DNA from 3 places in the Photorhabdus aballayi genome. Region 2 is predicted to be linked to each of the others. Evidence: riboswitches for the same ligand, from Rfam matches in the RefSeq annotation. Region 2 holds a riboswitch; each other region holds the start of a gene.

Region 1 (8,240 bases), on a different contig from region 2:
TAGTAAACAGTGTCACCGGCACACGACGACCTTCATTCTCACGGATCAGGCCATCAACAATTTTGTGCATATAATGCAAAGAAAATTCCCGATAATCCCGCCCCGTCAATACTCCCCCCCAAGTATCGAAAATCATTACAGACTGAGCGCCTGCTTTAATCTGAGCATTGAGATAAAGAATAACGCTGTCTGCCAGCTTATCCAGCAACAAATGCATTACGGTAGGTTCGGCGTACATCATTTTTTTAATTTTAGTGAATGCTTTACTGCTGCCACCTTCCACCATATAAGTCGCCAGTGTCCACGGGCTACCGGAAAAGCCAATCAAAGGAACCTGCCCCGCCAACGCTTTACGAATCGCACGTACTGCATCCATCACATAACCCAGTTCCATTTCCGGATCGGGTACTGGCAGCTTTTCCACATCAGCACGACTGAAAACAGGAGATTTAAAACGAGGCCCTTCACCTGCTTCAAAATAGAGTCCCAGTCCCATAGCATCAGGAATGGTGAGAATATCAGAGAAGAGAATCGCCGCATCCAGCGGATAACGCCGCAAAGGTTGTAAAGTAACTTCACAAGCGAGTTCAGTGTTTTTACACAAAGAAATAAAATCACCGGCTTCAGCACGAGTAGCTTGATACTCAGGTAAATAGCGGCCAGCCTGGCGCATCATCCAAACAGGTGTAACATCAACGGGTTGACGTAGTAAAGCTCGCAAATAACGGTCGTTTTTCAGCTCATTCATGACAGGCTCCATCTATTTATTGGCCGCAATATAATCTGACTACAATGATTAGACGCCATTGTAACATGATAGGTAGATCTCTCCCGTTGAATTGCGCAACTGTACATTATGTATTTCGGCACAGAGCAACCGTATCTTCAATCAGCCGACGGGCAATAGTATTGTGTGGCGGAATCAATGGCAGTTGATCATAGTGATACCAACCTGCGCTAATTAGCTCTTTCGGATCATGACGGATCTCACCACCGCCATAATCAGCCAGAAATGCCATCATCAATGAATGAGGAAAAGGCCACGGTTGAGAAGCCACATAACGTAAGTTGCGAATTTTAATATTACTCTCTTCCATCACTTCACGGGCCACAGCTTCTTCGAGTGTTTCACCGACTTCAACAAATCCCGCAAGAACTGTATATATGCCTCCACGATGACGTTGGTGTTGAGCCAGCAAAATATGATCATCCCGACGAATACCGACAATAATACAAGGTGCAATCTGCGGATAATAACGTTCATGGCAGTGATGACACAAACAAGCCCATTCATTAATACTATGATGCATTTCACTACCGCAATAACCACAATATTGATGAGAGCGATAAAATTCCGCCAATTGCACTCCCCGGCCAGCTAATTGAAATAAACCGCGCTCACTTGAAATAATGTTTCGTAAAGAAACCATATTTGCAGCCATTTTCTGACGAATAAGCCAAACTTTCTCACCTTGCCACTCACCAATAGGCAAGGCTATTTTTCCTTGCAGAGACCATTGATTTGCCATTCCAAAAGGTAATTCTCCTTTAGGAAGCCAAATACGATTCTCGTCACTGATAACCCACCAGCCCCGTTCTATATCTGTTACTTGTTGTTGAATCATCATTATGGGATCTTAATTTATTATACATATCTGTATAAATCATACGCTTTTTAATCAAAAAAGCGTGCTTTATTACTATTGCCATATACCATATGGCTCGATTTAACTGTAATAAGCGTTATTCTCAACTATCAATATACTTTGACCTGAGGAACACAACACCATGTCACAATTGCTTGCCGTGTTTGATCTGGATGACACCTTAATTTCCGGGGATTCCAGCGCTATCTGGACAGAGTTTTTATGGGAAAAAGGGATCATTACTGATCCAAGTTTTATCGAAGCAGATAAAAAAATGATGGCTGATTACAACGCTGGTTCACTGGATATGAGTGGTTATCTGGCATTTAGCCTGCAAACACTGCATCAAATTCCACAAGAACAAGTTGATCTTTGGCTGACTGAATTTATTAACGAAAAAATCAAACCTCGATTTTATCCGCAAGCCAAAGCGCTTATTACTGAGTATCAACAGCAGCAAGTCCCAGTGATGATCATCTCAGCCACAGTTTCTTTTATTGTGAAAAAGATTGCTATCGAATTGGGCATTCACACTGCTCTGGGCATTGATATGGTGGTGGAAAATGGCTGTTATACCGGCCAAATAGACGGTATTGCGACTTTTCGTGAAGGGAAAGTCAAACGAATAAAACAGTGGCTGGAACAACAAAATAATTATCCTGAAATTATTCGTTTTTACAGTGATTCAATTAATGATCTACCAATGTGTCAATTTGCCGATGAGGTAATTACGGTCAATGCCGATACCCGTTTAAAAACCCAAGCACAACAACATGGCTGGAAACAATTAACCTGGTCACTGTAAATACTTTCAATCAGTAAGGGTTGTAGTTTTCACAATCCCTTCTATACTACTGCTTACTTTCTTGTCGGAGTGCCTAGCGTAAGCTGTCTTATCGCAGCATACACAGGCTGAGACCGTTAATTCGGGATCCGCGGAACCTGATCGGGTTAATACCTGCGAAGGGAACAAGAGTAATCAACCGCTGTCAGCCCACCCAATTTTTCACGGGTCTGTCCAGCCATCAATTATTACTCCTGCGAGCTCCAGACAAGCAACTTTCCCAATAACACAGTTAGGAATTTGCTATGTCTCATAATAATGTTATCCCTACAACCGATATCTCGCCAAAACCCAATCCGGCACGCCCACGTAAAGCACAACGCGATGCTGCTCAAGAATTTATTAATTCTATTCAAGGAGTGACATTCCCAAATTCACGACGAATTTATCTTCAAGGTTCCCGCGACGATATCCAAGTTCCAATGCGTGAAATCCAGTTATCACCTACTTTAATTGGCGGCACCAAAGAAGAACCTCAATATGAAGAAAACGAAGCCATCCCGGTTTATGATACTTCCGGCGCTTATGGCGATCCTGATGCCAAACTGGATGTACATGTTGGGTTAACCAAACTACGCCAACCGTGGATCGCCGAACGCCAAAATACTGAACCTGTTGCTACCCTCAGTTCTGATTTTACGCAGCAGCGCCTAACGGATGCCGGTCTCGATCATTTGCGTTTCAATCATCGCCCCCATCCATTAAAAGCCCGTAAAGGCAAATGCGTTACTCAACTGCACTACGCCCGTAAAGGCATCATCACACCGGAAATGGAATTTATCGCACTGCGGGAAAATATGGGACGCGAACGTATCCGCGGTGATGTGTTACGCCAACAACATGCTGGACAAAGTTTTGGCGCTCAGTTGCCAGAAAATATCACGCCAGAATTTGTCCGTCAGGAAGTCGCAGCCGGTCGGGCAATTATTCCCGCCAATATTAATCACCCTGAATCAGAACCGATGATTATTGGTCGCAATTTTCTGGTGAAGGTTAATGCCAATATCGGTAACTCTTCAGTCACCTCTTCTATTGAGGAAGAAGTAGAAAAGTTAATCTGGTCTACTCGTTGGGGTGCAGATACGGTCATGGATCTCTCTACTGGCCGTTATATCCACGAAACTCGCGAATGGATCTTACGTAACAGCCCGGTTCCCATCGGTACAGTCCCTATTTATCAGGCGCTAGAGAAAGTCAATGGCGTAGCGGAAAATCTCACCTGGGAAATATTCCGTGATACCTTGTTGGAACAAGCAGAACAAGGGGTAGATTACTTCACCATTCATGCCGGTGTATTACTGCGCTATGTACCGATGACAGCCAAACGCCTCACTGGAATTGTCTCCCGCGGTGGTTCAATTATGGCGAAATGGTGCCTGTCTCATCATCAAGAAAACTTCCTCTACCAACATTTCCGTGAAATTTGTGAAATCTGCGCCGCTTATGATGTTTCCCTATCATTGGGAGACGGCCTACGCCCCGGCTCTATTCAAGATGCCAACGATGAAGCGCAGTTTGCAGAACTACACACATTAGGTGAACTGACCAAAATTGCCTGGGAATATGATGTTCAGGTGATGATCGAAGGTCCCGGACATATTCCTATGCAGATGATCCGCCGCAATATGACGGAAGAATTGGAACATTGTCACGAAGCCCCTTTCTATACCCTTGGCCCACTCACAACAGATATTGCACCCGGTTATGACCACTTCACTTCCGGCATCGGCGCAGCTATGATCGGCTGGTTTGGCTGCGCCATGCTCTGTTATGTAACGCCAAAAGAACACCTCGGTTTGCCAAATAAAGATGATGTGAAGCAAGGGCTGATTACCTACAAAATCGCTGCTCACGCCGCTGATCTCGCCAAAGGCCATCCGGGCGCACAAATCCGCGATAACGCCATGTCCAAAGCACGTTTTGAATTCCGCTGGGAAGATCAATTTAATCTGGCGCTCGATCCCGATATCGCTCGCGCCTATCACGATGAAACCCTGCCACAAGCCTCCGGTAAAATTGCGCATTTCTGTTCTATGTGCGGGCCTAAATTCTGTTCTATGAAGATTTCTCAAGAAGTACGCGATTACGCCGCCTGCATGGAACAGATGTCCGAAGCATTCCGCGCCCACGGTGGCGAGTTGTATCACAGCGTAGAGGATGTATCCCATGAACAATCAGCCTAACGCGCCATTCGCCCCAACTGAACACAGATTAGGGCTGTATCCGGTCGTGGATTCGCTAGAGTGGATTTCCCGCCTGTTACAGGCAGGCGTCGCCACAATTCAGTTGAGAATTAAGGACCTATCAGAAGATCAGGTGGAAGAAGATATTAAGCAAGCCATTATGCTCGGTCGCCAATACAACGCTCGTCTGTTTATTAACGACTACTGGCGACTGGCAATAAAGCATGGCGCTTATGGTGTCCATCTGGGGCAAGAAGATTTAGCGATCGCTGATCTGAGCGCCATCCAAAAAACGGGATTGCGGTTAGGCATCTCTACCCACGACGAACAAGAGTTAGCGCTAGCAAAATCTCTGCGGCCGTCTTATATCGCTCTCGGCCACATTTTCCCAACCACGACCAAAGAGATGCCATCTACCCCACAAGGACTGGAAGCACTGAAACTACAGGTAGAAAACACACCAGACTATCCCACTGTCGCCATCGGAGGTATTTCTCTTGAACGCGTACCGGATGTCATTGCAACCGGAGTCGGCAGTGTGGCGCTGGTGAGCGCAATTACTAAAGCAAAAGATTGGCGTCAGGCAACTGCACAACTGCTTCATCTGGTTGAAGGCATTGAGTTGAAGGGATAGAGAGGTTCTTATGCTGAATGATCAAGAATTTATGCGTTACAGCCGACAACTGTTGCTCGAAGATATTGGCCCGGAAGGGCAGGAAAAACTGAAATCCAGCCGCGTACTGATTGTCGGACTGGGCGGGCTAGGCGCTCCCGCCTCTCTCTATCTGGCCGGAGCAGGTGTGGGAACAATTTATCTCGCTGACGATGACCAATTACACATCTCCAATTTACAACGGCAAATACTTTACCGCACCGAAGAGATCCCTGCCGCAAAAGCTGAACTTGCAGCCAATCAACTCAATGCATTGAATCCGCTGATAAAAACAATGGTCCTTAATCAACGCCAGAATCTGGAATCTCTGACAACAATCGTGAAGCAAGTCGATCTAGTTCTCGATTGTAGTGACAATATGACAACCCGCCACGCGATCAATGCTGCTTGTGTGGCAACGCGAAAACCATTAATTAGCGGTAGTGCTGTCGGTTTTAGCGGCCAACTTATGGTATTTGAACCCCCTTATCTTCATGGCTGCTATAGCTGTCTCTACCCTGAACAGGAAGAACCTCTACGAAATTGCCGAACTGCGGGGGTATTAGGTCCGGTAGTCGGTATTATCGGCACATTACAGGCATTAGAAGCCATCAAAATGTTAACTGGGCTTCCCTCTCCGTTAAGCGGCAAACTCCGACTGTTTGATGGTAAGCAGCAAAGTTGGAGCACACTACAACTTAACCCGTCGCAGCAATGCCCGATCTGCGGAGATATGGCATGAAAATTACGGTAAACGACCAGCCGATGGAGCTTATGGCTCCTCTGGCTATACAGCAATTGCTAGAACAACTTGAACAAACACAACCGGGAATGGCGCTGGCTATTAATCAAACCATTATTCCGCGTTCAGAGTGGAATACGCATCGAATTAATGATGGAGACAATATCCTTTTATTTCAGGCTATTGCTGGAGGTTGATATGTTAAAAATTGCTGATACGACTTTTAATTCCCGTCTATTTACCGGCACAGGCAAATTCGCCAATGCAAATTTAATGACTCAGGCTATAGCCGCTTCCGGCAGCCAGCTTGTCACGATGGCGATGAAACGTATTGATTTACAGAGCGGTAATGACGCTATTTTGGCGCCATTGCAAAAACTTGGCGTCAAATTACTGCCAAATACTTCTGGGGCCAAGACCGCAGAAGAAGCCCTGTTTGCTGCTCGTCTGGCCCGTGAAGCACTGGCGACCAACTGGATCAAATTGGAGATCCATCCTGATGTGAAATACTTATTGCCTGACCCGGTTGAAACCCTCAAAGGCGCAGAAATGTTGGTTAAAGATGGGTTTGTCGTTCTGCCATATTGCAGTGCTGATCCCGTTTTGTGTAAGCGTCTGGAAGAAGTGGGTTGCGCGGCGGTCATGCCTTTAGGCGCACCGATCGGCTCCAATCAGGGGCTACTCACCCGAGATTTCCTGCAAATTATTATCGAGCAAGCACAAGTGCCGGTGGTCATTGATGCCGGCATCGGTGCGCCAAGCCATGCATTGGAAGCGATTGAACTGGGCGCGGATGCCGTATTAGTCAACACTGCCATTGCCGTTGCGCGTAATCCAGTCAAAATGGCTCAAGCCTTCAAAATAGCGATTGAAGCGGGTGAATTATCCTATCAAGCTGGCCTGGCAAGTCCAAAACAACATGCTGTCGCATCCAGTCCACTGACTGATTTTCTAGGGGTGCTTTGATGATTCATCATCTGATGAGCGGTAATTTTAGTTACCGCTGGCAGCAATTGGACTGGGATGATATTACCCTTCGCATTAATAGCAAAACTGCGCAGGATGTTGAACGGGCATTAAGCAGTCACAAATTAAATCTGGACGATTTCATGGCCTTGCTATCTCCGGCAGCGAAACCCTATATCGAACCACTGGCACAACGGGCACAGAAACTGACTCGTCAGCGCTTCGGTAACACCGTTGGTTTTTATGTACCACTTTATCTCTCCAATTTGTGTGCCAATGACTGCACCTATTGCGGATTCTCAATGAGCAACCGCATCAAACGCAAGACACTGAATAAAGATGAAATTATTGCCGAATGTCAGGCGATTAAAGCGTTAGGCTTCGACAACCTGTTATTAGTCACTGGAGAACATCAGAGCAAAGTTGGTATGGATTATTTCCGCCGCTATCTGCCACTTATCCGCGAATATTTCAGCTCGATAATGATGGAAGTCCAGCCCATGACGCAGGAAGAGTACACAGAATTAAAAACTCTGGGGCTAGATGGTGTGATGGTTTATCAGGAAACCTATCATGAGCCAACTTACCTGTTGCATCATCTACGAGGTAAGAAACGGGATTTTCACTGGCGATTAGCAACACCTGATCGCCTTGGCCGTGCAAAAATCGATAAAATCGGTTTAGGAGCATTGATTGGCCTCTCTAGTCATTGGCGAACAGACTGCTATATGGTGGCGGAGCATTTATTCTTTCTGCAACGCACCTACTGGCAGAGCCGTTACTCTATTTCATTCCCTCGTTTGCGCCCTTGTGCTGGGGGCATAGAGCCAGCATCGCTGATGAGTGAAGCAGAACTGGTACAACTGATTTGTGCTTTTCGGCTATTTGCGCCAGATGTTGAGCTTTCTATTTCTACCCGTGAATCTCCATTCTTCCGCGATCATGTCATACCATTGGCAATCAACAATGTTAGCGCTGGTTCGAAAACCCAACCCGGTGGTTACGCAGATAGTAGCCACGAAGAATTGGAGCAATTTATGCCACATGATAACCGTTCTGTTTATCAGGTCGCAGACGTATTAATTAAAGCCGGGTTACAACCTGTCTGGAAAGATTGGGATAGCTATTTAGGTCGATAATCTAATTTTCTTTTTTGTTAAATAATTTGATTTTAAGTAGAAGCCTTTAATAGACAATAACGACAGAA
Region 2 (8,239 bases):
AAAATTAACACATAAAAAATACTTATAACAAAAAAGATTTATACCATCCAATTTTATTTTTAAAATATAGACCTTAGTCACAGAAGGAAATAATCGAAATACCAAGCCATATCCTATTCCTATTTATTCTAATAGCGATGGAGTTAATAACGCCTAATGAGAGTCAACCTTCCTACCCAAAATAGCCGCCTCAGAAACAGTACCGGCAATCAACGCGTTTGTTGATCCGTCATAATGAATATTGCCATCAACAATTAATAAAGCACGGTCAGCTATACGAGCGGCATCATCCAGATTATGGGAAACCATCAGTAATGTAAGCTGACGTTCATGGCAAACTTGTTCCAGCAATACCAGCATTTCATTACGCAGTGCCGGATCTAGGGCAGAAAAAGGCTCGTCAAGTAATAAGATTGGTTGCTGACGAACCAGACAACGGGCTAATGCTGCCCGCTGCCGTTGTCCACCAGAAAGTTGAGCTGGTAGACGGCTAAGACAATCTTCCAACGAAACTTGAGAGACTATTTGCTGTAATGTCTGTTTCTGAGTGCTATTAAGGCGTAATCCGGGATGTAAGCCTAGCCCAATATTCTGCTCAATTGTCAAATGAGAGAAGAGATTATTTTCTTGAAACAGCATGGATACCGGGCGTTGAGCTGGTGGCGTACTGGTATGATTTTCCCCATTCAGCCATAGGGAGCCTTTTTCTGCTGTTTGAAAACCGGCGATCAAGTTCAGGAGCGTACTTTTACCTGCGCCACTGGGACCCAGTATTGCGATATGTTCCCCGGCCTGAATCTGCAAGTTAAAGCGCATCATCAGATGTTCATAGCGGTAAGTCAGATTCTCAAGTTTAAGCATTACGTGGTCTCGGTAAGCGTTCAAGTAAACTAAACAGCATAAAACATAACAATAACAGCAATAAAGCAGTGATCGCGCCATCCTGACTACGGTAAGCCCCGATTTGCTGGTAGAGATAGAAGGGCAGGGTACGGAAATCTTCATTACCAAACAGCGCTACGACGCCAAAATCTCCAATGGATAGGACACAAGCAAAGGCCAGCGCTTGTGCCAGCGGAACTTTCAGTGCTTTTAGTTCAATCCAGCGCAGTCGGTTAATACCTTGAATATTCAGGGAGCGACACAGTGGATTGTAGCGGGCAGCCAGATCTTTCATTGGATTATCCAGAACTTTCAGTGCATAGGGAATTGCCATCAGTGCGTTGGTTAAAATCACCAGACCATAGGGTGAACGGGGCAGACCAACGGTATCGTTGAGTAACAGAAAGAACCCTGTTGCCAATACAATGCCAGGCATAGAGAGGATTAACAAACCACTCATTTCCATTGCTTGTCCCCAATGGGAGGAATAACGCAGGTACAGTTCACGGCTGCTCCACAGCAACATCATAGTGAATAAAATACACAGGAACCCTGCGCCTAAAGCAATCATTACAGAGGTGATAAATGCCTGCCACAATGCAGGCTGGCGCAATACGTTAAACAGCCCGCTGTTAAGGCCATCCACGATAACAGCCAATAATGGCGGCACGAGTAGTAATAATGCTGCGGTAATTAACAGACTGTCGCAGATTTTTCTCAACAAAGTATCCTGTGGATTACGCCATTGTTGTTGATTGCTGTAGCCGACAGATAGAGCGCTATTAAGCTTCTGGCTGAGGAGCACAAGGCCTAGGCAGCAGATAATCTGAATCAATGCCAGTAACGCGGCGCGGTTGAGATCGTAGTCATAGCTTAACGCCTGATAGATTGCCAATTCGACAGTTGTTGCCGCGGGCCCGCCACCTAACGCTAGCACAGTAGCAAAACTGGCGAAACAGAGCATAAAAATCAGTGCGCCAGTGGGTAGGATCTGGCGGCGTAGATAAGGCCATTCAACAAAACGGAAATGTTGCCATTCATTCATACCTAGCTGCGCCGCTAATTGCCGTTGTTCCACTGCGATGTTTTCCAGTGATTGCAGTAAAAGCCGTATTGCTAGTGGCATATTAAAGAAGATATGCGCCAACAAAATTCCTGATAAACCATAAGGAGTAAAACGGTAATTGATGCCGATCCATTCGCAGAACTGAGCCAGCCAGCCGGCTCGGCCATAGACCGTCAGAATGCCGAACAGAGCGACTAATACAGGCAAAACCAGCGTCATAGCACATAGGCGAAGAAATAGGATTCGGCCTGGAAAATAGCGGCGATAGAGTGCTCTGGAAAGAAAAATAGCCGGGATAACAGAAAACAGCGCCGACAAAAAAGCCTGCCAGAAGGTAAAACCCACTACATGCCACAGATAGCTATCTTCTGCCAGTAAAGACCAGTTATGTTCAGGTGCATTAGACCAAAGCGCACCGAATGCTAGTAAGGCGACCAATAGTAAAAGACCGGAGGCAAGAGCCCCCGGCAACAGCCATCCGGCTATCAGCGGCTGACAGCGCTTTGCCATGCACGAATCCATTGGTTACGGTATTTTGCGACTTCTTCTGCGGGATATTGCAGTGATTTTTCAGGTATTGAAAGCTGTGAATATACTTCTGGAAGTGGAATATCAATGACCGGATACATCCAGTTAGTGGTTGGAATCTCCTGTTGGAAAGCTGGAGTCAACATAAACTGCATAAATTTCTGGGCAAGCTCCGGCTGCTTGCTGGAAGCCAGTTGTGCAGCCACTTCGATTTGCAGGTAATGACCTTCGTTGAAGGTAGCGGCAGCATAATCGTCTTTCTTCTCAGATAACAAGTGGTAGCCCGGTGAAGAGGTATAACTCAGCACCAGATCGCCTTCTCCTTTCAGGAACAGGCCATAAGCTTCACTCCAGCCTTTGGTAACAGTCAGTGTTTTCTTTGCCAGTTTTTGCCAGGCTTGTGGGGCATCATCACCATAAATCTTTTGCATCCATAACAGCAGACCTTGCCCCGGTGTGCTGGTGCGAGGATCTTGATAGATCACTTTCCAGTTATTGTGGCTATTGATCAGCTCATCCATGCTTTTTGGCGGGTTTGGTAAACTCTTTTTGTTATAAATGAAGGCAAAATAGCCATAGTCATAAGGAATGAATATCTGGTTGTGCCATGATACCGGCAGTGACAGCTTGCTGATATTCACTTGACTTTCAGTGAACAGCCCCGTTTGTTGAGCCGCTTGAATTAAGTTGTTATCCAATCCAAGAATAATATCCGCAGCAGTACGTTTACCTTCCATTCTTAGGCGATTGAGCAAAGAAACGCCATCTTCCAGAGCAATCAATTTCAGTTCACAATCACATTCAGTCTCAAACGCTTTTTTAATTGCGGGTCCGGGTCCCCATTCTGCGGCAAAAGAATCATAGGTATAGATTGTTAATACCGGCTTGGCCTGTACAACCTGACTCAATAGCAACATAGAAGCTGATAGGGCCGTCAGTACGATTAATTTGGAAAATAACGTCTTAAACACTTTGCTCTCCTTACATTAATGAGGATTGGCAAAGGATTTGAGGAAGCGCTAAACGGCAAGATAATGTCTGTGAAATAGTTAGCAGCTCAAATCCCTACGCCGGTATTTAGCCGGATCAGGTTCGGCGGGTTTACTCTCAGCAAGGCTGTTTTAAACAGCCAGCACCCCGTTGAGATGGCGCTATTGTAGAGATTTAGCTAGCGACTGCAAAGTCCAATGATAGAGGTTTACCACTTGAGGGTAGTGTGAAACAATTAGTCATCTTTCAAATTTAGTTTATCGAGGTAGTCTGGTGATCGATGATGATGGCTACCGCCCGAATGTAGGAATTGTAATTTGTAATCGGCAAGGCCAGGTTTTGTGGGCCCGGCGTTATGGGCAACATTCCTGGCAATTTCCTCAAGGGGGCATTAATCCGGGGGAATCACCAGAACAGGCTATGTACCGGGAACTGTATGAAGAAGTGGGTTTAGGTCGGAAAGATGTACGCGTTCTGGCCTCTACGCGTAATTGGTTGCGTTACAAATTACCCAAGCGTTTGGTGCGTTGGGATACACGACCTGTCTGTATTGGTCAAAAACAGCGGTGGTTTTTGCTACAACTGCTCTGTAGTGAAGAAGATATTAATGTGCAGCACAGTAATACCCCGGAGTTTGATGGCTGGCGTTGGGTCAGCTATTGGTATCCTGTCCGGCAGGTTGTCTCTTTTAAGCGTGATGTTTATCGGCGCGTGATGAAAGAATTTGCTTCGGTTGTAATGCCAATACAGGAAAGCTCATCTCTGCCACGTTCTTCGTATTCTTATCGTCGCAAAAGAAGTTAGGTGAGTTCTATGCTCATGCGCTTACGGGAAATTGTTGAAAAAGTTGCTATGGCGACTAATCTGGCCGAAGCGCTTGAGCTATTGGTGAACGAGACCTGTCTGGCGATGAATACGGATGTCTGTTCTATCTATCTTGCTGATCATCAACGGCGGTGTTATTACCTGATGGCAACCCGAGGGTTGAGGAAACCCCGGGGAAGGGCTGTCAGTTTGGCTTTTGGCGAGGGAGTTGTCGGACAAGTTGGTCAATTGTCTGAACTGATTAATCTGGCTGATATCCGCAGCCATCCAAGTTTCAAATATTTGCCTCAAGTTAAAGAGGATAGCTTTCGCGCTTTTTTGGGCGTTCCGGTGGTCTATCGTCGCCAGTTGCAAGGTGTTTTAGTCGTTCAGCAGCAGGAACAACGCTTGTTTAGTGAAACCGAAGAGTCCTTTATGGTGACGCTTGCGACACAACTGGCGGTGATCCTTGCTCAAGCTCAGACTAAGGGTTTGTTTGGTCAGTATCGGCAAACCAGAATTAAAGCGTTGGCAATTTCCAATGGCATCGTGATGGCTCAGGGATGGCAAGATTGTTCCCAACCCTCGCTTGATCAAATTTTTGAAGCTTCAACCCTTGATCATGCAGCAGAACGTTCTCGTTTAATTCAGGCGCTTGAAGATGCAACAGCAGAATGCCGTCGGCTCAGTAAACGTTTTACCGCAGGCTCTCAAAAAGAGAGTGCCGCGATTTTTAATCTTTATTCCTACCTTTTGAATGATCCTCAGTTGAAACAAGATCTGTTCTCCTGCGTTGAACAGGGATCTGTGGCGCAATGGGCGGTTAAACAAGTTATTGAGAAATACGCAGAACAATTTGCCAGTTTGCAGGATGCTTATATGCGGGAAAGGGCATCGGATCTACGGGCGCTTGGGCAGCGATTATTATTTCATCTTGATGATTCACTGACTGCCAGCCATCAGTGGCCTGAATGGTTTATTCTGGTTGCAGATGAACTGAGTGCCAACCTATTGGCAGAAATGCCGCAGGAAAGATTAGCCGGGGTTATTGTTCGTGATGGCGCTACCCATTCACATTCGGCCATATTAGTTCGAGCAATGGGTATTCCGGCCATTATGGGGGCAGATATCCAGCCGGAACTCCTGCACAATCGTATGCTGGTTCTTGATGGTTTCCGTGGAGAAGTTTTTATTGAACCTGAGCCACTGATTTCACAGGAATATAGACAGATTATCGAAGAAGAAAAAGCGCTTAGCAAACTGGCTGAGGGAGATGTTGATCAGGAAGCGCGGCTTAAAAGTGGTGAGCGCATTTTGGTTCAGCTTAATGCGGGTTTGAGCCTGAAATATGAGTTACAGATCAGTAATAGTATTGATGGTGTTGGACTCTATCGCACCGAAATACCCTTTATGCTGCATTGTGGTTTCCCGTCAGAAGATGAACAAAAAGCGCGTTATCATGAGATGTTGCAATTATTTCCCGATAAACCGGTGGTACTACGTACACTTGATATCGGTGCGGATAAACAACTGCCTTATATGCCGCTCAGCGAAGATAACCCTTGTTTGGGATGGCGTGGTATACGGGTGACGCTGGATCAACCGGAGATCTTTCTTATTCAGCTTAGGGCAATGCTCAGAGCTAACGCTGATACGGGTAATCTGAAAATCCTGCTGCCAATGGTGACGAGTGTAGAAGAAATTGATGAAGCTAAGCGATTGTTAGACAGAGCGAAAGAGGAAGTCGAGCAAATGCTGGCGCGTCAAATACCTATGCCTCAGATCGGTGTCATGATAGAGGTTCCTTCGATGATTTTTCTGTTGCCACAACTTAAAAACAGAGTCGATTTTGTGTCTATCGGTACCAATGACTTAACACAATATCTATTGGCAGTGGATCGGAATAATACTCACGTCGCTTCTCTTTATGATTGCTTGCATCCAGCGGTAATTCGGGCATTAAAACTGGTATTTGAAAATAGCCAACGAGCAGGTCTTACGGTCAGTATTTGTGGTGAAATGGCAGGCACTCCGATGGGGGCGTTATTATTGATTGGTCTTGGCTATCGTAGCCTGAGTATGAGTGGTTGTAGTGTGCCAAGAATTAAATATTTATTACGTCATCTGGAGTTGGCTCAGGTTGAAAAATTAATGGCCGAGATACTGCAAGTTGAAACCAGCCGAAGGATAAAGGAGTTGTCAGCAACGTTTATGGAGCAGCATGGGGTTGGCGGTTTGGTCAGAGGCGGCATTTAATCCGTTTAATGGCCTGTGCTATGATTCTCAATCACTTGCCTTAGGGCATTAACGCTAAATATTAAGTGGGGAAAGATGAGTAACAGCTACCTGGCATTTCCTAATATTGACCCGGTCATTTTTTCAATAGGTCCAATAGCCCTCCATTGGTATGGTTTCATGTACTTGGTAGGGTTTATATTCGCCATGTGGCTTGCGACACGCAGGGCAGCAAAACCCAATAGCGGCTGGGCAAAAAACGAAGTAGAGAACTTGCTTTATGCAGGGTTTGTTGGCGTATTTGTTGGTGGCCGTCTGGGCTACGTACTGTTTTATAATTTCCCTGCTTTTCTCGATAACCCACTTTATTTGTTTAAAGTTTGGGACGGTGGAATGTCTTTCCACGGTGGTTTGATGGGGGTTATCTGTGCAATGTGGTGGTTTGGTCGCAGAACGAAACGCCATTTCTTACAAGTTGCTGACTTCATTGCACCGTTAGTCCCTTTTGGCTTAGGCATGGGGAGAATTGGTAATTTTATTAACGGCGAGTTATGGGGACGTGTCACATTGGATACGCCGTGGGCGATGTTGTTCCCAAGCTCCCGTGGTGAAGATATTGCACTGGCTGCAACGGACCCTTCATTGATATCGGTACTTGAACAATATGGTGTTTTGCCACGTCACCCTTCACAGCTTTATGAAATGGCGTTGGAAGGGATCGTTCTGTTCATTATTTTAAATTTATATATCCGTAAACCTCGGCCGATGGGCAGTGTTTCTGGTTTATTCTTAATTGGTTACGGTATTTTCCGGGTAATAGTCGAATTTTTCCGCCAACCGGATGCGCAATTGGGTTTATTCGACGGGATCAGCATGGGACAAATTCTTTCTATCCCAATGATCCTGGCGGGAATATTAATGATGATATGGGCATACAAACACCAAGGTAATAAGGTACAAGAGGTAAAATGAAACAGTATCTGGATTTAATGACAAGAGTGCTTGCAGAGGGCACTTCGAAAGCAGACCGCACTGGGACGGGGACACTCTCGATTTTCGGGCATCAGATGCGTTTCAATTTGCAGGATGGTTTTCCGCTAGTGACAACTAAACGTTGCCATATCCGTTCAATTATTCATGAGCTTCTTTGGTTCCTGAATGGTGATACCAATATTAAATATCTGCATGAAAATGGGGTGACTATTTGGGATGAATGGGCAGATAAAAACGGTGATTTGGGGCCGGTATATGGTAAACAATGGCGTGCATGGGGCACCGCAGATGGTCGCCAGATTGACCAATTGAAAACCGTATTGGAGCAGCTTAAAAGCGATCCAGATTCACGTAGAATCATTGTTTCTGCTTGGAACGTTGGTGAACTGGATAAAATGGCATTAGCGCCATGTCACGCTTTCTTCCAGTTTTATGTTGCGGATGGCAAACTTTCCTGTCAGCTTTACCAGCGTTCCTGTGACGTATTCCTTGGTTTACCGTTCAATATTGCGAGCTATGCATTGCTAGTTCATATGATGGCTCAACAGTGTGATCTGGAAGTGGGCGATTTTGTCTGGACTGGTGGTGACACCCATCTTTATAGCAACCATATGGAGCAGACAAAATTACAACTCAGTCGTGAACCGCGTTCATTGCCAAAATTGGTGATAAAGCGTAAACCGAAATCACTTTTTGATTATAAATTTGATGACTTTGAAATAGTCGATTATGACCCGCACC
Region 3 (8,240 bases), on a different contig from region 2:
TACGTTCGAAGAAGCAAAACGTCCAGGTGAATATATGTCAGCTTTCGAAGATGAACATGGTACTTACATCATGAATTCTAAAGATTTACGTGCAGTTGAGCATGTTGAGCGATTAACTAAAATGGGCGTTCACTCTTTGAAAATCGAAGGACGAACAAAATCCTTCTATTACTGCGCTCGCACAGCACAAGTTTACCGCCGAGCCATTGATGATGCCGTTGCAGGGAAACCTTTTGATCCAACTCTGCTAACAACGTTAGAAGGACTCGCCCATCGCGGCTATACCGAAGGATTTTTACGCCGTCATACCCATGATGCCTATCAGACTTATGAATACGGCTATTCGATATCCGATACACAACAATTTGTTGGTGAATTTACAGGTGAACGAGTCAACGAATTAGCTGAAGTTACTGTCAAGAATAAATTTATGATCGGAGACCGTCTCGAATTAATGACGCCATCAGGCAATATCCAGTTTACTCTGGAAGCAATGCAGGATAAAAAAGGCCAACCAATGGAAGTTGCGCCTGGGGATGGTTATATTGTCTATTTACCAATCCCTAAACAAATCGATATTAATTATGCCTTATTAATACGTAATCTAAATGGTATTAATTCTCAATATGCTCAAACGAACCAAGACTCAGACAAATAATCATCAATATCCCCTCTTTATGATGATATATTTCTTTTTTTAGAAACAGATCACATCAATACTATTTTATTTACCGTAGTATTGTTGGTGAAAAATAAAAAATTAAAAAAGTTTTACAGTAAGACTAGGAACCACCTCCTTGGCCGGCTCAATCTCCCTTGAGCTGGCCTTTTCTTTTTCCCTCCGAGAAATAAAATCAATAAGTTACAGAATTCATTTACATGATTAATTAAATAGAGAAATTTAACTATTAAACCAATGAATATTTATATTAATGTGTTTATTATACCTACATATTAATAAGAGAATATTTCTACTTATTGAAATATCACACTATCTAAAGAAATGTAATTAAAATTTTCCACTGTTCAATAATTCAAGAAATCCATCATATTTAGACCAAATATTATACAATTTGATAGAATTAATCAGGTGAAAATTATGAAAACAGATAATTACAATTTACTTATTGTTAAAACTATTAGTTCAACATTTAGCTGACTATATCGACCTAGCAACCCAAAATGGATTTTGTTTTATATATCCACAATATAAATAAGGATAAAGTAGCCAAATCGCCCCAAAGCTGATAAACAACAGCGCAGTACATGTTGCTCTCTCATAAAAATGAAATGTAATCCCACAATAGGGGCTGTTCAGTAAACCAAAAGACAATAGAAACGCATTTTTAACCGGATCAGCATGAAAAATATCATCTAACAATAACATCAGGAAAAATCAGCTTGGCAAGTAACAGCGACAGACATTCAATCTTCATCTATCACGCTCTCAACCTGTATCAATAGATCCAATAACTTTATAAAACATCGTTTGTAAACAAGTTACTAAAGAAGAAATGTAATAAGAAATTACTCTTGGCAAATGGAAGAAACCGAAATGTCACTATTGGCAATAAAAACATGAGAAATTTTCCATCTGTGACAAAATCAAATTATATTGATGTATCTTTCAATAAGTTAATTAGTTGACAAATAAAAAACAAAACTAAAATTTTAGCCTAATTATTATTATAAATTATTATCACTTTTACGAAAGAATAAATAACCATATTGACTGTTGCTCACAGGATTATGTAGATTTAAAAACATTGACGTTAGAAACGGTTATTTATCATATATAATATTGCAACATAGTTATAATTAAATTGACAAAATAAAAAATTATTTATATGAATAATTAAAACCAATGAGATTTATATCAATAGCGATAGGTAAATATAAACATATAACCTTATAAAACTCATTTAGATAATAGAGAAACATATTATATCTTTGTAATAAATTCATATAATAAAATGTTCAGTTTAGCGATAGAAAAATAAAAATATAAAAACTGATTTCAGTGACGGGTTAATTAAATTAGGAAAGAAATTAAACAATTCAAAATTAATCAATGAGTTATTTATTGCAATTGATAAATTCATATTAGTTTTTGCTCTAAAATCATCCAACAATCTTATCAATTATCTCCAACAACATTGGAAAATTACAAATCAATAAAGAACAATAACGAAAAAATTCATTCTTTCAAAAATAAAAAGACGCTAACATAGATAAAAATTTACGACAATAAATTTATTTCCATTTTTTTTGATATTTATAAAGAGAAATAGTTAAATTTATAATATATAATCTGTATAGATAAAAAAATCTCAAACAAACAAAATATAAATTTCTTTTTTAGAATTTTACAGAAATAATAATGTATATCTAATCTATGATGAAAATATTTCATTGTTGAATAATAAGGGCCAAAAAAAATATTAACAAAATCAATAAAGACGATGAGTTTAACTATATTTAAATTTATGAAAACCAAATCAATATCGACATTATAAATACAGTGAATAATTTATTCTTTATCGGTATTAAATCTCATAAACCTACTTATCTTATCCAATAAAATTGTCTGCTAGCAAACGATAAGAATTACGAGAACATATAATCCAGCACATAAAGATCTTACTCTTTCGCCCCTATACTCCCTAAAAAATGGTAATGTTACTTTCGCACTAAATAGCCACTTTTCAGGTAATAAAATTCTCTTTAACCTCCCACCTGAAGCGATCCACTACCACTTCCCTCTCAATACAACTTGTTATCCTAAAAAGGATAAATGACAATCAATAGCATCTTTTCATAACTGGAGTAAAACATGACTGATATCGCTAAGTTGTTAGGCAAAGACGCGGACAGTTTATTACAACATCGTTGTAGTACCATTCCGAGTGAAAATCTCTATCTGCCAGGCTCCGATTTTGTTGACCGCGTAATGATCGACAATAACCGACCGAATACGGTTCTGCGCTCCATGCAAACATTATTAAATCATGGTCGTCTTGGAGGCACTGGTTATTTATCTATTCTGCCGGTGGATCAAGGCGTAGAACATTCTGCTGCCGCTTCTTTTGCAGCAAACCCACTCTATTTCGATCCAAAAAATATCGTTGAATTGGCTATTGAAGCCGGTTGTAACTGTGTTGCCTCTACTTATGGCGTGTTATCCGCTGTTTCTCGTCGTTATGCTCATAAGATCCCATTTCTGGTTAAATTGAACCACAATGAAACACTGAGCTATCCCGCTCAATATGATCAAACTTTATATGCCAGTGTCGAACAAGCATTTGAGATGGGTGCCGTTGCCGTTGGAGCAACAATTTATTTCGGTTCTATTGAATCACGGCGTCAAATTGAGGAAATTTCAGCCGCCTTTAAACGGGCGCATGAATTAGGCATGGTAACGGTATTGTGGGCCTACCTACGTAATCCTGCCTTCAAAAAAGAAGGTGTAGATTATCACTCTAGTGCGGACCTAACAGGCCAGGCTAATCATTTGGCAGTCACTATCGGTGCTGATATCGTTAAGCAGAAAATGGCCGAAAATAACGGCGGCTATACGGCGATTGGTTTTGGTCATACTGATAAACGTGTTTACGCTAATTTGACTAGCGATCATCCTATCGATCTGGTCCGTTATCAGATAGCTAACTGCTACATGGGCCGCGCCGGTATGATTAACTCAGGCGGCGCATCCGGTAATAATGATTTGAGCGACTCAGTTCGTACCGCAGTTATTAATAAACGCGCAGGCGGTATGGGGCTAATCCTCGGTCGTAAGGCGTTCAAAAAATCCATGAAAGAAGGTGTTGAACTGATTAATGCAGTTCAAGATGTCTATCTGGATAAGCAAGTTACTATAGCTTGACATCACCCGTCCGGAAGAAAGTGGGGAGCAGTCACCAGAAGAGGGAAATTCAAAAAAATCCCTCGATTTTCATCGGGGGATTTGTGCAGGAAAAACAGCGGATCTCGGGAATTATCTCGTTAAAACTGACAAATAAGAACTGTATCAAGGCAATTTCGTTGATAATCATCCCAAAAACCGAGGGGATATTCCTCAATATCGCTTTTTAACAGCATTGGTTTTTGCCATCTAAATTGTTTGAACCCTGCCTTTCGGAGCGCTGCTTGATACTGTTCACGGCTCCAATGATACATAGTGAAAGGGCTAGGTGGTGTGGTAAGAAATTCAGCTCTCACGAGAGTTGTGTCTTTCACGGGCTCTTCACTCAGAATTTTTATACCATAATTTTCATAATTCACTTTTTCTAATCGACAATCAGGTTCAGCGGTATACGCAATTAGTTTACCGGAAGGCTTAAGATGAGCGGCAATGACACGGAACTTAAATGCCAATGACCCGTCGTCATGCCCCTATATGGACTCCCCTGAACGATCAACTGATTTTACACAGTTCGCCAATCCGCTACTCTCACCACCACTGATGAAAATGGTGCACAGGTCCAATCCCTTTTCCTACATCTAACAAATCCGCTTGTTCTAACGCCGCCTGAAGATATGATTTGGCAACAGGCAGTGTTGTCTGCCAATTTGAATAACGCGGACGCAAAGCGGCCAGTGCAGCGGAGAGCGTACACCCTGTACCATGTGTATGACGCGTATTGATTCTAGGCGCAGTAAAACGCCATTCTCCCTCAACAGTAAATAGCCAATCAGGGCTTTCATGTTCTGTAAGGTGTCCGCCTTTCAGTAAAACGGCTTCGCATCCTAGCGATAATAATTCACGCCCTTGTTTTTGCATGTCCGTTTCGGTTTTTGCTACAGAACATTTCAATATCGCTGCGGCTTCCGGCAAATTTGGGGTAATCAACGAAACCTTCGGTAATAATTGTTCAACAACCTCGGAAACCGCTTCCGGCGCCAGCAACGGATCGCCACTTTTCGCAATCATTACCGTATCCAATACAACATAAGGAACGGAATAACGACTTATTGCGTCGGCAACAACAGCAACATTGGCTGCATTAGATAACATGCCTATCTTAGCGCTATCAATTCTGATATCTGACAACACAGATTCAAGCTGTGCCGCAACAAAAGTAGGATCGATATCATAAACAGATTGCACACCACAGGTGTTTTGTGCAACAAGCGCTGTCATGACTGTAGCGCCATAAGCACCAAGTGCAGAGAAAGTTTTTAGGTCGGCTTGAATGCCGGCACCGCCACTAGGATCAGTACCGGCAATTGTCAGTGAATTGATTCTCATCATAGGTACCTCTTCCAACCAGACATAAAGAAAAGCAAGTATCAGGAAAAGACACCATGACTTCCCTACGCTGGCATTATCCAGATCAGGTATTACGGGTTCATCTCAGCTCAATAAAGAGCGCCCCGAGCCAAAACAAAAACACCCTATCAGATAACCAACAGGGTGATATCGGTATGTCATTGTTGCCAGTAAAAAATCAATCAGACAACAAATTTACTTCGTCAATCCAAAATGGTCGACAAAAAGAAGTTATGCTGTAGTGACGTTTGCCGCAGAAGGACCTTTCTGACCGTCCTGAATTTCAAACTCAACTTTTTGGCCTTCCGCCAGAGTTTTAAAACCCTCGCTCTGAATAGCGCTAAAATGTACAAACACATCTTTGCTGCCGTCAGCAGGAGTAATAAAACCAAAACCTTTTGATTCGTTGAACCACTTTACAGTACCAGTGATTTTTGCCATTTTAAGAATTTCCTTTGGATCACTTAATTCTAATTCGCCGTTTCGGCGTAACATAAAAACTAGAGCGAGTTGCTGCTATTAACAGAACCGTACCTCGTTTACCCGAACGATTTATCACATATTCTTAATATGATGGCAAGCCATTTTTTATCAGCTATGGAGCTAACGCACATATTTAAAATTCTTAACAACAATTATTGTTTAACATAGCTGCAAAAATTTGAAAATCCAAGGTTATCCTAATTAGCTTACAGTTTATCCACTCAACAAAACCCCAGATAACATAAATAACACTAATTTATTTTGCCTGTCTTATTATTAGACTTTCTATATCTCATAGTATGTTCATAGGACCAATTTCTACTGTTTAGGCGAAAGAAAAAGTCAACACATTCCCAATATTAGTCGACTAAAATATCAGTATTAAATATACCCAGTTAATACCTATCACATCTTAATATTAATTTTTCGTTTAGCTTTTATTGAAAATAGCAAGAGTAGAATTCCTGAATTTAGATGTTTGTCATATTTTACGTGATGCACAGGATCTTCCCAATTTATGTCGTCGGGAAATTGGAGCAATAAATAATGAAGTTTGATTTAACCGCAGCCTATACCCTATCAACTACTCTTTTAGTCTCATCTGGGACAGTGTTTGCAGCAACGGCAGATACTGCTAATAAGTCATTAGCAACGACTGAATCTCACACACCGAGCAGTTATGGCAACAATTCAAGTAGCTTATGGGAAAAACTCAACAATAATATCACCCTCACCTGGGATGCACCCGACAATGAACTTTATCTGCCAGTAATTACTTGGCATAACAGGCATACCTACGATAAAGAGAAGATCGATAGATATAATGAACGGCCCTGGGGTTTCGGCTATGGTAAATATCGTTACGACGAAGACAATGATTGGCATTCCCTTTATGCAATGGCTTTTATGGATTCTCATAACCGTTTGGAACCCATCGTTGGCTATGGATTTCAGAAAATGTGGATACCCGGTGATTTAGATGGTTTTCGAATGGGAATAGGGTTCACTTTAAGCGTTACAGCTCGTCATGAATATTATTATGTCCCTATTCCACTCCCATTACCGTTATTCTCCATAGAATATGATCGGTTATCGCTGCAAGGGACATATATTCCCGGCACATATAATAATGGTAACGTCCTCTTTGCTTGGTTACGTTGGCAATGGTAACTGGATAAAAAATACCGGGCTGTGTAATATCAGCCCGGTATTTTTATAGCGATAATCCAGGTATATGTTATCCCTGCTCCTGTGCTCTCATTTTTTCACGGCGGGAACGAGACATTAAAAACCCGATCCATAACGCACCCACCCAGAATGGCATCAGGATGACTGAAATACGGATGCTATCCATCATCAAAATAATGACAAGTATAAAGGCAAGGAAAACCAGACACAGATAATTACCGAATGGATACCAGAATGCCTTAAATGATGGCTCTATTCCCTGTTTAACTTTTTCTGCCCGAAATTTTAAATGCGCCGTACAGATCATGACCCAATTAATCACCAATGTTGTTACCACCAGTGCCATCAATAATTCAAATGCTTTGCCCGGGATTACATAATTAATCAGCACACCAACGGACGTTGCCAAAGCAGAAATGACAATGGCTCTGATAGGGACGCCACTCTCATTGACTTTGGTCAGCATCCCAGGAGCATTGCCTTGTTTTGCTAAACCGTACAACATCCGGCTGTTACAATACACACCGCTGTTATAAACAGATAATGCAGCAGTTAGGACAACAATATTCAGAACATTAGCTACCCAGAAACTATCCAGGTTGTGAAAAATCATCACAAATGGACTTTCACCTTCAACGACATTGCCCCACGGATAAAGCGACAACAATACAGTCAGAGAACCGATATAGAAAATCAATATCCTGTATACCACTTGATTGGTAGCCTTAGGAATGCTGATACGCGGATTTTCCGCTTCTGCTGCGGTAATACCCACCAGTTCCAATCCACCAAAAGAGAACATGATCACAGCCATTGCCATGATAAGGCTGGTGATGCCATTAGGCATAAAGCCGCCATGTTGCCAAAGGTTAGCAATGCTGGCCTGAGGCCCGCCATTTCCGCTGACTAACAGGTAAGCGCCAAACACAATCATGCAGATAATGGCGGTCACTTTAATAATGGCAAACCAAAATTCTGTTTCGCCATATAAGCGGACATTAATTAAATTTACCGTATTAATTAAGACAAAAAAGACGGTTGCAGAAACCCAGGTTGGAATATCAGGCCACCAGTAGTGGATGTACATTCCCACAGCCGTTAATTCAGCCATGCCAACCAGAGTAAACATCGCCCAATAATTCCAGCCTGATAAAAACCCGGGAAAGTCCCCCCAATATTTATACGCGAAATGACTAAACGACCCCGCTACAGGCTCCTCGACCACCATTTCGCCTAGCTGACGCATAATCAGAAATGCAATAAAGCCTGCAATAGCGTACCCTAAAATTACGGAGGGACC

What was found. Region 2 has a riboswitch for thiamine pyrophosphate ahead of thiB (thiamine ABC transporter substrate binding subunit). Riboswitches for the same ligand answer to the same signal wherever they lie in the genome.
Region 1: linked by a shared signal. The riboswitch ahead of thiC (phosphomethylpyrimidine synthase ThiC) and the one ahead of thiB (thiamine ABC transporter substrate binding subunit) in region 2 are both predicted to bind thiamine pyrophosphate.
Region 3: linked by a shared signal. The riboswitch ahead of thiD (bifunctional hydroxymethylpyrimidine kinase/phosphomethylpyrimidine kinase) and the one ahead of thiB (thiamine ABC transporter substrate binding subunit) in region 2 are both predicted to bind thiamine pyrophosphate.

Annotation. Positions count from the first base shown of each region.
Region 1 is NZ_JAPFCD010000023.1:6,324-14,563, forward strand. Features, by position in the region: gene hemE (uroporphyrinogen decarboxylase) at 1-748, opposite strand, end outside; gene nudC (NAD(+) diphosphatase) at 855-1,628, opposite strand; gene OO184_RS12860 (HAD family hydrolase) at 1,789-2,451, shown strand; TPP riboswitch at 2,507-2,632, shown strand; gene thiC (phosphomethylpyrimidine synthase ThiC) at 2,736-4,673, shown strand; gene thiE (thiamine phosphate synthase) at 4,657-5,307, shown strand; gene OO184_RS12875 (HesA/MoeB/ThiF family protein) at 5,318-6,067, shown strand; gene thiS (sulfur carrier protein ThiS) at 6,064-6,264, shown strand; gene OO184_RS12885 (thiazole synthase) at 6,266-7,033, shown strand; gene thiH (2-iminoacetate synthase ThiH) at 7,048-8,172, shown strand.
Region 2 is NZ_JAPFCD010000010.1:95,881-104,119, reverse strand. Features, by position in the region: gene thiQ (thiamine ABC transporter ATP-binding protein ThiQ) at 154-861, opposite strand; gene thiP (thiamine/thiamine pyrophosphate ABC transporter permease ThiP) at 854-2,458, opposite strand; gene thiB (thiamine ABC transporter substrate binding subunit) at 2,434-3,447, opposite strand; TPP riboswitch at 3,521-3,626, opposite strand; gene rppH (RNA pyrophosphohydrolase) at 3,740-4,270, shown strand; gene ptsP (phosphoenolpyruvate--protein phosphotransferase) at 4,280-6,526, shown strand; gene lgt (prolipoprotein diacylglyceryl transferase) at 6,602-7,477, shown strand; gene thyA (thymidylate synthase) at 7,474-8,239, shown strand, end outside.
Region 3 is NZ_JAPFCD010000027.1:45,288-53,527, reverse strand. Features, by position in the region: gene trhP (prephenate-dependent tRNA uridine(34) hydroxylase TrhP) at 1-658, shown strand, start outside; gene fbaB (class I fructose-bisphosphate aldolase) at 2,834-3,883, shown strand; gene OO184_RS14215 (hypothetical protein) at 4,003-4,374, opposite strand; gene thiD (bifunctional hydroxymethylpyrimidine kinase/phosphomethylpyrimidine kinase) at 4,451-5,251, opposite strand; TPP riboswitch at 5,294-5,386, opposite strand; gene cspE (transcription antiterminator/RNA stability regulator CspE) at 5,501-5,710, opposite strand; gene pagP (lipid IV(A) palmitoyltransferase PagP) at 6,299-6,922, shown strand; gene OO184_RS14195 (amino acid permease) at 6,990-8,240, opposite strand, start outside.